Regions from separate parts of the Arthrobacter sp. UYCu723 genome, predicted to be linked through region 2. Evidence: riboswitches for the same ligand, from Rfam matches in the RefSeq annotation. Region 2 holds a riboswitch; each other region holds the start of a gene.

Evidence for each region. Region 2 has a riboswitch for thiamine pyrophosphate ahead of ACVWZ8_RS09725 (ECF transporter S component). Riboswitches for the same ligand answer to the same signal wherever they lie in the genome.
Region 1: it holds a riboswitch for thiamine pyrophosphate, as region 2 does, so the genes downstream of both, thiC (phosphomethylpyrimidine synthase ThiC) here and ACVWZ8_RS09725 (ECF transporter S component) in region 2, are expected to answer to the same signal.
Region 3: it holds a riboswitch for thiamine pyrophosphate, as region 2 does, so the genes downstream of both, ACVWZ8_RS16575 (bifunctional hydroxymethylpyrimidine kinase/phosphomethylpyrimidine kinase) here and ACVWZ8_RS09725 (ECF transporter S component) in region 2, are expected to answer to the same signal.

The regions. Positions count from the first base shown of each region.
Region 1 covers NZ_JBSSBW010000001.1:3,408,614-3,413,321, reverse strand. Annotated here, with positions in the region: gene ACVWZ8_RS15905 (hypothetical protein) at 1-284, opposite strand, end outside; gene ACVWZ8_RS15900 (VOC family protein) at 436-1,311, opposite strand; gene ACVWZ8_RS15895 (amidohydrolase family protein) at 1,381-2,493, opposite strand; TPP riboswitch at 2,612-2,719, shown strand; gene thiC (phosphomethylpyrimidine synthase ThiC) at 2,715-4,514, shown strand; gene ACVWZ8_RS15885 (alpha/beta fold hydrolase) at 4,598-4,708, opposite strand, start outside.
Region 2 covers NZ_JBSSBW010000001.1:2,070,316-2,075,023, forward strand. Annotated here, with positions in the region: gene ACVWZ8_RS09700 (Na+/H+ antiporter subunit D) at 1-410, shown strand, start outside; gene ACVWZ8_RS09705 (Na+/H+ antiporter subunit E) at 407-952, shown strand; gene ACVWZ8_RS09710 (monovalent cation/H+ antiporter complex subunit F) at 949-1,227, shown strand; gene mnhG (monovalent cation/H(+) antiporter subunit G) at 1,217-1,639, shown strand; gene ACVWZ8_RS09720 (DUF4235 domain-containing protein) at 1,694-1,957, opposite strand; TPP riboswitch at 2,133-2,277, shown strand; gene ACVWZ8_RS09725 (ECF transporter S component) at 2,345-2,977, shown strand; gene ACVWZ8_RS09730 (ABC transporter ATP-binding protein) at 2,977-4,632, shown strand; gene ACVWZ8_RS09735 (energy-coupling factor transporter transmembrane component T family protein) at 4,629-4,708, shown strand, end outside.
Region 3 covers NZ_JBSSBW010000001.1:3,535,665-3,540,372, reverse strand. Annotated here, with positions in the region: gene rplU (50S ribosomal protein L21) at 61-369, opposite strand; gene ACVWZ8_RS16575 (bifunctional hydroxymethylpyrimidine kinase/phosphomethylpyrimidine kinase) at 756-2,387, opposite strand; TPP riboswitch at 2,370-2,467, opposite strand; gene ACVWZ8_RS16570 (Rne/Rng family ribonuclease) at 2,587-4,708, opposite strand, start outside.

The DNA of each region.
Region 1 (4,708 bases), 1.3 Mb from region 2:
CCCTCCCCCTCGGTCTCATAACTGAGCAGGTCCGCGAGCGCCCTGACCATGGCCGGCGGGACGCCGAGCAGGGAGTCGCTGGCCACGTCCACCATGGCGAGCTCGTAGTCGGCGCCGGCGGAGTGCACGGCCGTCCCGGCCAGATCGCCGAGGCGTTCGACTTCGAAGTCGCTGATGTCCGGGATCCGGAGGGCCCCGGCGGCCGCGGCTCCGCCGCCCTCGAGCGCAGCCGCGCGTTTGAGGGCTTCATCGTGGGTGGAGACAAAGATTTCGGTGAATCCCATGGGTGATCCTTAGTGGCTCGGCGCTGATCGCGCGGCGGAAAGTCCGGCTCCAGCCTAGCCCAGCCGCGCGGTCCGGACGGCGTGCTGTCAGCGCCGCAACCAGCGTGCCGTCAGCGCCGCAGCGCACCGTCGGCGCGCAGCCGGCGTGCCGTCAGCGCACGGCGACGCGGATTTGGTTCCGCCACGGGTCGTCGAAGCGCAGTTCGGCTCCCGTGTGGTGCGAGGGGACGCCGGCGGTCTTGAGACGGTCGGCGAGGGCTCCGACGTCGTCGCCTGACGGTACTTCGATCAGCACCTCGCCCAGGCCGAGGGTGTCCCGGCGGGGGCCGGCGCCGCGGCTGTTCCAGACGTTCATCGCCATGTGGTGGTGGTAGCCGCCCGCGGACACGAACAGCGCCTGGCCGTGCCAGCCTGCGGTCTTCTCGAAGCCGAGGGTCCCGACGTAGAACTCCTGCGCGGAGTGCACGTCACCCACCTGCAGATGGACATGCCCGATGCCGGCCTCCGCCTTACGCTGTCCGCTGACGGATTCCTCGGTGAGGAACTGTTCGAGGTAGCGCTGCGGCGGCAGGGCCAGGCTGTCCATCACAACGTTCTTGCCCTCCCAGGACCACGCCTCGCGCGGACGGTCCCAGTACAGCTCGATGCCGTTGCCCTCGGGATCGTTGAAGTAGAAGGCCTCGCTCACGAGGTGGTCCGCGCTGCCGGTGAAGGACTGCGGCTCGAACTGGGCGGCGCTGGCCACGGTGGCGGCGAGGGACGGCTGGTCGTCGAACAGCAGGGCGGTGTGGAAGAGGCCGGCCTCGCCGCGCGAGGGGAGGCTGAGTCCGGGCGCCGGGGCGAGGTGGACCAGCGGCTTCTGCCGGCGTCCAAGGTAGAGCCCGCCGTCCTGCTCGGCCACGATGTCGAGGCCGAGGGCGCGCTGGTAGTAGTCGGTCATGAGCTTCATATCGCCGACCTTGAGCATCACTGTGCCCATGGTGAGTGCGGCGGGAAGAAGATCCTGGGTGCTGGCTTCTGCAGTCATTTGATCGCTCCGGTGCTTCAGCGGCCACCGACCTTCGATGACCTTACATAGAGTAAATTACTTGAAGCTTCAATTTATTCCTAATGGCCTGGTTTGTCCCTGCCGGACCGGCTCTCCGCGCAGCACGATGTGTTTCAGCTGCCGCAGCGTGTCCAGGCCGCTCCGCGGATCGTCGGCGCAGACCAGGACATCGGCGCTGGCACCTTCGCTGATCGCGTCGGCACCCAGCCAGGCGCGGGCGGCCCAGGCACCGGCGTCGAGGGCTGCCCGGGCCGGAAGACCGGCATCGTGCAGGGCCTGGATCTCGTCAACGATCCGCCCGTGCTTGATGACGCTGCCGGCGTCCGTGCCGGCATAGATGGCCACCCCTGCTTCGAAGGCCTCCAGGATGCGTTCGCCGCGGCGTTCCCAGAGTGAGCGCATGTGCGCGGCGTAGCGGGGGAACTTTGTGTCCGCCCGCGCCGCGATGGCCGGGAACGTCGCGATGTTGATGAGGGTGGGGACGATCGGCACGCCCTGTTCGACGAAACGAGGCAGGTGCCGCGGAAGCAGGCCGGTGCCGTGTTCGATGCAGTCGATCCCGGCGTCGAGCATGTCATCCAGGGTGTCCTCGGCGAAGCAGTGCGCCGTCACCCGGACGCCTTCATCATGGGCGGCCTGCACGGCGTCCTTGAGCTCCCGGCCCGGGAAGCCCGGGGCGAGGTCACCGGCGTCGCGGTCAATCCAGTCCCCCACGAGCTTGACCCAGCCGTCGCCGGCGCGGGCCTGCTTGCGTACGGCCTCCACCAGCCCCTCCGGCTCGACTTCGACGGCGAAGCCGTGCAGGTAGCGCCGGGTCCTCGCGATGTGCCGGCCGGAGCGGATGATGCGTGGCACGTCGGCACGCCGCTGCAGCCAGCGGGTGTCGTGCACGGCGCCGGCATCGCGCACCAGCAGGGCGCCGGCGTCTCGGTCGGTGATGGCCTGCGCCTCCGCCACCTGTTCCGCGACATCCCCGCCGGGGCCGAGACCGATGTGGCAGTGCGCGTCGACCAGCCCGGGGATGACCCACCCGTCCAGCACGAGGTCCGGCGTGTCGGCGGGCCGGCGGAAAGTCAGCAGACCGTCGACGGACCACAGGCCGTGGTGTTCCCGGTCCGGCCCGGTGAGGATGGGGCCGCTGAACTCGATGATGCTGGTCATGGCTTAAAGCCTAATCCTCATGGCGATCCGCCGGCCCAGGTGGTCCAGTCCGAGTTGCGCTTCGTGGGCGCGGGGGGCCGCCAACTCCGGTCCCCGTCAACACCTGTGGTAGCTTCGTCTACGACCACACGGGTGCCCTTGCAGGGGCTGAGATCGGGCTGATGCAGCCTGCGACCGTTGAACCTGTCCGGGTAATGCCGGCGAAGGAAGTGAGTATTCCCGTGAATACGCAAGAAACACAGTTGATCCCTGCCAAATATGAGACTGTCCAGGAAACACAGTCGCTGAAGTCCCATTCTTTGGCTTTCACCACGGACGAGGAACACGGCATCCGCGTTCCGGTGACCGAAATTGCCCTGGAGGATTCCCCCGGCGGGGTGAAGAATCCGCCGTTCACGATATACCGGACGGCCGGCCCCGGAAGCGATCCAGTGGTCGGCCTGGAGCCGTTCCGGTCCGAATGGATAGAATCCCGGGGCGATACCGAGCCCTACGGCGGCCGGGAACGAAACCTGCTCGACGACGGCAAGTCCGCGGTGCGCAGGGGCGCCGCGTCTGCTGAGTGGAAGGGTGCACAGCCGGTGCCCCGCCGCGCCGTCGACGGCAAGACGGTCACCCAGATGCACTACGCCCGCCAGGGGCACATCACGCCTGAGATGCGGTTCGTGGCTGTGCGGGAGAACTGCGATGTGGAGCTGGTCCGCAGCGAAGTGGCCGCAGGCCGCGCCATCATTCCCAACAGCATCAACCACCCCGAATCCGAGCCCATGATCATCGGCAAGGCCTTCCTCGTGAAGATCAACGCCAACATCGGCAACTCGGCGGTCACCAGCTCCATCGCCGAGGAAGTGGACAAGCTGCAGTGGGCCGCCCAGTGGGGCGCGGACACGGTGATGGACCTTTCCACCGGGGATGACATCCACACCACCCGTGAATGGATCATCCGCAACTCCCCCGTCCCGATCGGGACGGTGCCGATCTACCAGGCGCTGGAGAAGGTCAACGGCGAGGCCAATGACCTGACCTGGGAGATCTACCGGGACACGGTGATCGAGCAGTGTGAGCAAGGCGTGGACTACATGACCGTCCACGCCGGTGTGCTGCTGCGCTATGTGCCGTTGACCGCCAACCGGGTCACCGGGATCGTGTCCCGCGGCGGAGCGATCATGGCAGGCTGGTGCCTGGCCCACCACGAGGAAAACTTCCTGTATACGCACTTTGACGAGCTGTGCGAAATTTTCGCCAAGTACGACGTCGCGTTCTCCCTCGGTGACGGTCTGCGGCCAGGGTCGACGGCGGACGCCAACGACGCCGCCCAGTTCGCCGAACTGGACACCCTGGCCGAACTTACCAAGCGGGCGTGGAAATACGACGTGCAGGTCATGGTCGAAGGCCCGGGGCACATCCCCTTCCACCTGGTCCGTGAAAATGTGGAACGCCAGCAGGAGCTGTGCGACGGCGCCCCGTTCTACACGCTCGGGCCGCTGGTCACGGATATTGCGCCCGGGTATGACCACATCACCTCGGCGATCGGCGCCACGGAGATTGCCCGCTACGGAACCGCGATGCTCTGCTACGTCACACCCAAGGAACACCTCGGACTGCCCAACAAGGACGATGTGAAGACCGGCGTGATCACCTACAAGATCGCCGCCCATGCCGCCGACCTCGCCAAGGGCCATCCCGGAGCGCACGAACGCGACGACGCCCTGTCCAAGGCCCGGTTTGAGTTCCGCTGGCGGGACCAGTTCGCGCTGTCGCTGGACCCGGTCACGGCCGAGGCCTTCCACGATGAGACGCTCCCCGCGGAGCCGGCCAAGACGGCCCACTTCTGCTCGATGTGCGGGCCCAAGTTCTGCTCCATGCGCATCAGCCAGGACATCCGGGACGAGTACGGCTCCGCGGATTCACAGGCCGCACTCGCCGACATGGCGGCGGGAATGCGTGCGAAGAGCAGCGAGTTCCTGGCCTCGGGCGGCAAGGTCTACCTGCCTGAGCCGCAGCTTCCCGCTCAGCGCTAGCGGACCCGCCCAACTAGGTCGCAGTTAACGTCGTTTTGGGCGCCCATAACGACATTAACTGCGACCCAGTTGGGCCAGCGGGCTCAAGAGGCGTGGGCGTGCTGGCTCCGGCCGACGTCGGCGATGAAGGCCCGGATGACCCGGTCACCCTCTGCTGAATCCTGGGGCCGGTGCCCGCCCGCCGCAATGCGGTG
Region 2 (4,708 bases):
TCGGGGGAGTGCTGACCAGCCTGCTGACCCTGCTGGCGGTCGCGCGGGTCTGGAACCGCGCGTTCTGGCGCAAACCCGAGGACGCCGAACACCCTGACCCTGTGCTCCTGGCCGCCCCGGAGGACTCGGCCACCGGGCACCGCGCGGGGAAACGCAACGTCACCCTGTTGCCGCGGACCATGGTGGGCTCCACCCTGGGCCTGGTGATCTTCGGCGTCGCGCTGACCGTCTTCGCCGGGCCGCTGTTCAAGGTGGCGGATCAGTCCGCCGCGGAGATGCTGGACCGCACCGCCTACATCCGGGCCGTCCTCGGCGGGGACACGCCGGTTCCGGCCCTGGCACAGCCCGCCCAGCAGCCCGCCCAGCAGCAGGGCGCCCAGCAGCCTGCCCAGCAGGGCGTGCAGAAATGAGCCGGAAGCGGATCTCACTGCGGCAGGAACTCCCGCTGCTGGTCTGGCTCGTGATTGTCTGGGGCGCCCTCTGGCAGGACTTCAGCCCGGGCAACCTGCTTTTCGGCGCCCTCGTCGCCGTGGTCGTGGCCAGGCTGTTCTACCTGCCGCCGGTGGAGCTGGGCGGGCGCTTCAACGGGCTCCTCGCCATCCCCTTTGCCCTGACCTTTCTGGTCAAAGTCGTGGCAGCGAGCTTCCAGGTCCTCTACCTTGCCGTGGCCAAGGGCCCCAAGGTGATCAGCGCCGTCGTCGCCGTCCCGCTGCGGAGCCACTCGGACCTGCTGGTGACCGCCACCGGGCACGTGATCTCGCTGATCCCCGGCTCGCTCGTGGTGGAGGTGGACAGGTCCACGTCCACGCTCTACATCCACGGCGTGAACGTCCGCAACGCCGAGGACGCCGCCAAGCTCCGCAAGGAAGTCCGCGACACCGAGGCCGGGCTGATCCGGATCATGGGCACCAAGGACGAACTGTCCGCCCTCAACCAGGAGGTGGGCGCATGATGCCGCTTGTCCTGACCGTGACCGCCGTGGTGCTGTCCCTGGCCGCCGCGGGGGCGATCATCCGGATCGCGAGGGGCCCTTCGCTGCTGGACCGGGTGCTCGCCGCCGACGTGCTGCTGGCCATTCTGGGTGCGGCGCTGTGCATCGACATGGCGGTGAACCGGCACCTCAACAACCTCATGCTGCTTGTCGCCGTGTCCATCATCGGGTTCATCGGCTCGGTGACCGTGGCCCGGTTCGTCGCCGACCGGCGGGGGCATGCCCGTGAATCCTGAGACGTTCTCCGGCGATACCGTGATCGACGCCGTCTCTGCCGCGTTCATGGTGGTCGGCGCGCTGATGTCCCTCGGCGCGGCCGTGGGCCTGCTGCGCTTCCCCGATCTGATGAGCAGGATCCACGCGGCCACGAAGCCGCAGGTGCTCGGCCTGTTCCTGCTGCTCTGCGCGGTGGGCCTGCAGATGCGCACCTGGTGGGTGTGGCCGGTGCTCGTGGTGGCCTGGATCTTCCAGCTGCTCACCGTGCCGGTGTCCGCCCACATGGTGGGCCGGGCCGGTTACCGCACCAAGCACCTCCATCCGGAGCTGCTCAGTGCCGATGAGCTGGAGGCCGTGGTGCAGCAGGCCGCGGGCAAGAGCGGTTTCGACGACGACTCAGCCGACGACGGCGGCGGCCGGAACCGCCGGTGACCTGGACCGAAGGCGGTGGCCGGGGCCGCCGGTGACCGGTGCTAGACGATGCGCCTAGACGATGTCCTGGGACTTGGCGAAACGGGTGATGGCGCGCTGGGTGCCGCGGTTGGCGAGGACCTGGATGATGGCGCTGACCGCTGCGGAGATCAGCGCGAAGGTCAGGGCCGAGCGCAGCGTGGTGGGGATGTCGTCGTGGTGGCCCTTGGGCGGCTTGTTGCCGGTGGACTTTTCCCAGACGGTGTCGACGAGCTTGGTGCCGACGTACCCGGCGAGCAGGCTGATGCCGGTGCCGAGCAGTTTGATGAAGATGTTCATTCTTCGGACTCCTTGCGGGAGGGAACAGGGCTTCCCCCAGCCTAGCGTCCCGGCCCTGACGGTTGGACCCGGCCGTGCAGGCCGCGCCGTGCGGTCACCGCCCGGAATGTGACAGCTGGGCACGGGAAGCCGGTCCCGCCGGGTGTAAACTGGACAGTGCCCACAAGGGCGATTCTATATACGACAGGGGAGCGCCGCCGTCGGGCATCGCTGGAGGAATCCAGGGAAAACCACCGGTGGGCGCTGAGAGTGCGGACAGCCGCAGACCCTCGAACCTGATCCGGTTAGTACCGGCGAAAGGGAGTCGAGTTCTCAGAGTGCCCGGCTGGGCGGCGGAAGCCGTGGCCGGCCGGCGCACTCTCCCCTCCTGTTCCTCAGGAGGACGACATGACTGACATTTCTGCTCAGCCGACGCTCAACCGGCGCGGCTACAACTGGCGTGTGGTGGACATTGTGGTGGCCGCGTTGATCGCGGTTGCCGGTGGCGTCATTTTCTGGGCCTGGTCCCAGGGCGCCAATCTGATTTCAGCCCCGGTCAACGCGCTGTATCCGCCGCTGACAGGGCTCTACGCCGGAGGCTGGATGATTCCCGCCGTGCTCGGCATGCTCATCATCCGCAAGCCCGGGGCGGCACTGTTCTGCGAAACGGTGGCTGCCACCGGCGAGCTGATCATGGGCTCGCAATACGGCACCACTGTCCTGATCTCCGGCGTGCTCCAGGGCCTCGGAGCCGAGCTCGTCTTCGCGGCGTTCGTCTACAAGAAGTTCAACCTGCCGGTGTCCCTGCTGGCCGGTGCCGGTGCCGGACTGTTCGGCGCCCTGAATGACTCCTTCGCGCCGTGGGGCTGGAACATCGCCTACGCCGCCGGGGACAAGTTGGCGTACATCATCTTCATGTCCGTCTCCGCCGCCGTGATTGCCGGCGCCCTGTCCTGGCTCGCCACCCGGGGTCTCGCCAAGACCGGGGTGCTGAGCTCGTTCGCCTCGCGCAAGGCCGCCACGGAGCCTGTGTTCTCCTGATGCCGGCACCAGGTGCCGGCGTCCGCCCGGCCGCGGTCACGGCCCGCGGCTGGGGCTGGCGGCACGCCGGCCGGCCGCGGCCCGCCGTCAACGGGCTGGACCTGGACATCAGTCCCGGGGAGCGGGTGCTGCTGCTCGGGCCTTCCGGCGCCGGCAAATCGACGCTGCTCCACGCACTGGCCGGGGTCCTCGGCGACAACGCAGCCGACGCCCTCGGCGACAACACGGCAGAGGATTCCGACGAGACCGGCAGCCTGCTGATCGACGGCGCCCCGCCGCGGGCCCGGCGCGGCCGGGCCGGGCTGGTGCAGCAGGACCCGGAGACGCAGGTGGTGCTCTCCCGTCTCGGTGACGACGTCGCCTTCGGGGCGGAAAACCTGTCCGTGCCCCCGGCGGAGATCTGGGCCCGGGTCGGTGAAGCGCTCGACGACGTCGGGCTGGGCCGGCTGCCGCTGGACCACCCGACCTCGGCCCTCTCCGGCGGCCAGAAGCAGCGGCTGGCGCTCGCCGGCATCCTGGCGATGCGGCCCGGGCTGCTCCTGCTCGACGAACCCACTGCCAACCTGGACCCCGCCGGCGTCCTGGAAGTCCGCGACGCCGTCGGCCGCTGCCTGGACAAGACCGGCGCCACCCTCGTGGTGGTGGAGCACCGGGTCGCCGTCTGGAAGGACCTCGTGGACCGGATCGTGGTCCTGCAGCCGGGCTCCGCCACGGAACCGGCCGTGCTGATCGACGGCCCGCCGGACCAGGTCCTGGCACAGGCACGGGACATGCTCACTGCTGCCGGGGTCTGGGTCCCCGGTTACGTGCCGCCGACCCGGGTGCGGGCAGCGTCTGCCGCGGGCTCGCCGGTATCAGGCTCCGCAAAAGCATCCCTGCCCGGACAGCCCGACGCCGGGACCCTCCTGATGGCGGCCGACAACCTGGCGGTCTCCCGCGAGCACCCCCGCCGTTCCGGTCTGCGCAGGGGCTTCAGGGCCATCGCCCCGGTACCGGTGCAGTCCGGCATCACAGCCCAGATCCGCGCCGGCGAGGCGCTGACCATCACCGGCCCCAACGGCTCCGGAAAGTCGACGTTTGCCCTGACCCTGGCCGGCCTGCTGGCGCCGGTGTCCGGTACCGTTTCCGCCACGCCGGAGCTGGGCGCCGGCGCCGGGACCGATCCGTACCATTGGAAGGCGCAACAGCTGATTGCCCGGATCGGTACCGTCTTCCAGGAACCCGAGCACCAGTTTGTCACTGGCCGGGTGCTCGACGAGTTAATGTTCGGTCCCCGGCACCTGGGCCGGGGCGAAGAACGGGTGGACGAGTTGCTGGAGCGGCTCCGGCTGACCGAACTGGTGGACGCCAACCCCTACACACTCTCCGGAGGCGAAAAGCGGCGGCTCTCGGTTGCCACCGTGCTCGCGGCCCATCCGCAGGTGCTCGTCCTGGACGAGCCCACCTTCGGCCAGGATGCCAACACCTGGGCCGAGCTCGCCTCCTTCCTCTCCGAACTCCTCGACGCCGGCACCGCCGTCGTGTCGGTAACCCACGACGCGGAATTCACCGCGGTCCTTGGCGGCACCCAGCTCAGCCTCCGCGCGCCGGAGCACCGTGAACCGGGCGATCGCGAGCCGGGCAATCGCGAACCGGGCCCGGTGGCGGCGCAGTGAGGGACGTCCTGAGCCTGCGCGGCAACCAGGCCCTGTTGACCCGCGCCAACCCGCTGGCCAAGTTCACCGCCGTCGT
Region 3 (4,708 bases), 1.5 Mb from region 2:
TGAAATGCCTGCCTTCAAAAATTCTGGGGAATCTGCTGGAACCTGAACAGTAACGAAGAGTTACTTGATACCGGTGATCTTGACCTTGGTCAATTCCTGACGGTGGCCCTGGCGCTTCTTGTAACCGGTCTTGTTCTTGAACTTCTGGATGACGATCTTCGGACCACGAAGGTCTTCGAGGATCTCAGCCGTAACCGTTACCTTGGCCAGGTCCGCAGCAGCAGACGTGACCTTGTCACCGTCTACCAGGAGCAGTGCGGGCAACTCAAAGGTGCTGCCGGCTCCACCGGGGACGCGGTTCAGGGTAACGAAGTCTCCAACGGAAACCTTCTCTTGGCGGCCGCCTGCGCGGACAATCGCGTACACCACTGGGGAACTCACTTCTCTCGACGTTTATTACTAGATTTGCGTGCGGAACCTGGTCCAAATTGTTTGGCTGGCTCACGCTGTGCCTCTACGCCGGTGGATTCCCCGGGGGAACCCATGAGCTATCCCGTGGACAATGCCATTCGATATCGAATGACGTGATCCTCAAGGTCATAACCCAAGTGTTGGCGTAAGCACCGAAGACCTAGACTACGCTAATTTTGCCTTCGGCCGCAAATGAGGCTGGTTCCGGAGGGGCCGTGCGTGATGAACGCAACTCGATCAAGACTTCATTCAATCAAGACTTCATTCAATCAGGACAGAGCGGTCCTGCAACGACTCCCGGAACCGTGCCTCACCATCGTACAGGCTGGCCGGGGAGGCCGTGCTCAGGCGTGCAGCCTCGGCGCGTCGAAGAACTCGACCTCGTAGCGGGCCGACTGCCTGAAGGCCGCCGCCATGGCGTCCCGCTCGCTGGCGGAAGCGCGCCGCGCCGCCTGATCCGTCAGTGCGATGGCCTGCCGCGTCGCCGCGGCAAAGTCCTCGTCGGCGTAGGTCCGCAGCCATTCGGCGTAGGGATGACCTTCCGGGGCGCCGGCCGCCAGGAACTGCGCATGGAGTGTTGCGCCGACCTCGGCATACAGCCAGAAGCACGGCAGGGCGGCTGCGACCAGGACGCCGTAGCTGCCGGAGACCGTGGCGGCCAGCAGATGGTCCACGTAGGATTTCGTGACGGGGCCCAGCTTCACCTCCACGGCCCGTGTGCTGAGCCAGTTCCGGTGCAGCTCCGATTCGACTTCAAGGCACTGCTGCGCGGAGCGGGCCCAGAAAAGCTGTTCGGCTTCGGAAGGTGCGATGGCTGCCGCCCGGGCCAGCACCCGCGAGTAGCCATTGAGATAGAGGGCGTCCTGGGCCAGATAGTAGGCGAAATCCTTCTCGGCCAGCGTGCCGTCGGCCAGGCCCTGGATGAACGCCAGGCCATAGATCGCGTCAAGGTCCGCCGCGGCACTGTTCCCGAGGGCAGCGGCGAACTCCCCCTCGTCCGGAACGCGGTGCCCGGTATTCATCTGGTCTGTGCCGCCCTGGTCTTCGGTCAGATGCTGCACGTGGTGGAAATGGTGCACCGGACCGTTGCCCGTTCCGACGTCGAGGCGGTCCGAGGCACGCAGCGCACCCGTCAGCCAGGGCTTGACCTCGCGCAGCGCCGCCTCCCAGTCCCCCACCCGGGCCTGCACCGTGGCCAGCGCCGAGGACAAGGAGCATCCGGTGCCGTGGCTGTTGCCGGTGGGCACGCGTGCGCCGGTCACCACCACCGTCTCCTGGTCCAGGAGCCCCACTGTGTTGACGAGCGCATCGGGGCAGCCGTCGTCGTCGTTGTGGTCATCTCCACCGGCGCTGCGGCCCAGATGGCCGCCCTTCACGAGTACCGTCGTGCCGGTCAGGGCGGCGAGCCGTTTGCCCTGGTCAAGGGCCTCGGCCCAGTCGGCTGCGACGGGTTCCCGGAGGAGGATGGCCAGTTCGGCGAGATTGGGTGTGACCAGGTCCGCGAGGGGCAGCAGCGCGTGCAGGGCGGCCTCCGCCGTTTCCTGCAGGAGCCGGTCGCCGCTCGTCGCCACCATCACCGGATCCAGGACCACGACGCCGGGCCGGGCCTGTTCAAGCCAGCCGCGGACGGCAGCGATCACGGTGGCGTCCCCCAGCATGCCGATTTTGACGGCGTCGATGCCGATGTCCCCGCTCAGCGCGTCCAGCTGGGCGGTCAGGAACGACGCCGGCGGAACGTGGACGGCGCTGACGCCGCGGGTGTTCTGGGCCGTGAGGGCCGTGATCGCGGCCATGCCGTAGCCGCCGTGCGCGGCAATGCTTTTCAGGTCGGCCTGGATCCCGGCGCCGCCGGAGGGGTCCGAACCTGCAATAGCCAGCACCCGCGGGATCCGGCGCCCGGCGCGACGCGGCACGGAGGGCAGAAACGGTGAAGTCAGAACAGGTGAAAGCAGAACAGGTGAAGCCACGAGAGACATCCCTTCGCCGGTGCTAACCGGACAGGTTCGACGGGTTTGGATCTCAGCCGGCTCGATGCGCGGCACCCCGTGTCAGTCCTACAGCCTAGTCCGAATCGCTTAACGAAGTCACGGGGGCGGCCCGGGCCTCAGCGTATTGCTACGCCGAGTCCCGGATCGCCCCCGCGGTCACGCGGAACTGTCCCGTACTGCCGGGTTGTCAGAGCTCCGAAGCCGGGACGCCGACGCCGAGGATGATCGGCTCGTTCGCTGCCGGCCTGGCTGCTGCCTTGCCCACTGGCTTGCCCGCGGACGCGGCCGGGGCGGGCGCTTTGGCCACGTGCACCGATCCGGCCGCGGCGGAGGCCGCTGCCTCGCGGTGTTCAGCCGCCTCGTGGTGTTCAATGGTCGTCTCGTTCGCTGCACCCTGGGCGCGGCTGGCGCTCCGGTTGCGGCGGACTCGGCGGCCCCGGGAGGTGCCGGCTTCGAGCTCCGTCCTTGCCGGGACCACGGCCGGGGCAGGGGCCTTGGCAGCCTGAGTCCGGTCCACGGCGGGCCTGGCTTCATCGGCTTCGCCCAGGTTGGCGAAGGCCTCGGTCAGCAGGTCGAGGGTGAGGGCAGGAGACGGTGTCTCGTCGGCGTGCTCAACGAACGGCAGGGCGACCTGCTCGCCGCCGAAGGTCAGCACGGCCGCGGGACGTCCGGCTGCCTCCTCTGTCGCGGCAAGCCGCGCGGCTGCCTCGACGGCGGCCTGGCGGGCCTCCGCCGCGTGAGCGGATACCGTCTCGCCGTCGTGGAGGTGCGCGGCATGCGCGGCGGCTGCGATGTTTGCCAGTGCGGCACGGGTCGCCTCTGCCTTGGCATGACGCTCGGCCTCGGTAGGCTCCGGATGGACGGCTGAGGCTGCCGATGGGGCGGACTCCGGCATTCCCTGGCCGCCCTTGCCGCGGCGGCGGCTCTTGCGTTCGGTCCGGGGTGCCGGCAGGTTCTCGGTCCGCGGGACATGGTGCTCGGCGGCCACGACGTTGGCGCGGCGGTGCTCCACCGGCTCGTCGTGCGTGACGATGCCGCGGCCGTCGCAGGCTTCACACTGTTCGCCGAAGACTTCCAGAAGCCCGGTGCCCATCCGCTTGCGGGTCATCTGCACCAGACCCAGGGAGGTCACCTCGGCCACCTGGTGCTTGGTACGGTCGCGGCCCAGGCACTCCACCATGCGGCGCAGCACGAGGTCTCGGTTCGATTCCAGCACCATGTCGATGAAGTCGATCACGATAATGCCGCCGATATCGCGCAGCCGGAGCTGCCGGACGACTTCCTCTGCCGCTTCCAGGTTGTTCTTGGTGACGGTTTCCTCGAGGTTCCCGCCGCTGCCGGTGAACTTGCCGGTGTTGACGTCCACCACGGTCATGGCCTCGGTCCGGTCGATGACGAGGGAGCCGCCGGAAGGCAGGAACACTTTGCGGTCCAGCGCCTTGTGGATCTGCTCGTCGATGCGCCAGGCCGAGAAGATGTCCGCGTCTTTGGTCCACTTCTCGAGCCGGCCCACCAGGTCGGGTGCCACGTAGGTGACGTAGGCCTCGATGGTGTCCCAGGCTTCCTCGCCGGAGACGATCAGCTTCGAGAAGTCCTCGTTGAAGACGTCACGGACCACCTTGATGGTCAGGTCCGGTTCGCCGTAGAGCACCTCGGGGGCGAGGACCTTGGTCGACGTCGACTGGCTCTCGATTCCTTCCCACTGCGCGCGCAGCCGGTTGATATCGTGCGTCAGCTCCTCCTCCGAGGCGCCTTCCGCCGCGGTGCGGACAATGACGCCGGCATTCTCCGGCAGGCGGTCCTTGAGGATCCGCTTAAGGCGGTTGCGTTCGACGTCGGGCAGCTTGCGCGAGATGCCCGTCATGGAACCGCCGGGCACGTACACAAGGTAGCGGCCGGGCAGCGAGATCTGGCTGGTGAGGCGGGCGCCCTTGTGGCCGACCGGGTCCTTCGTGACCTGGACCAGGACGGAGTCGCCGGACTTCAGTGCATTCTCGATCCGGCGCTGCTTGCCTTCAAGGTTGACGGATTCCCAGTTCACTTCACCGGCGTAGAGCACGGCGTTGCGGCCGCGTCCGATATCCACGAAGGCAGCTTCCATGGAGGGCAGCACGTTCTGGACCTTGCCCAGGTAGACGTTGCCGATCAGGGAATCCTGCTGGGTCTTGGACACGAAGTGCTCGGCCAGGACCCCGTCTTCGAGGACGCCGATCTGGATTCTGTCGTCGCGCTGGCGGACGATCATCTGGCGGTCCACGGATTCACGGCGGGCCAGGAACTCGGCCTCGGTGATGACGGTGCGGCGCCGG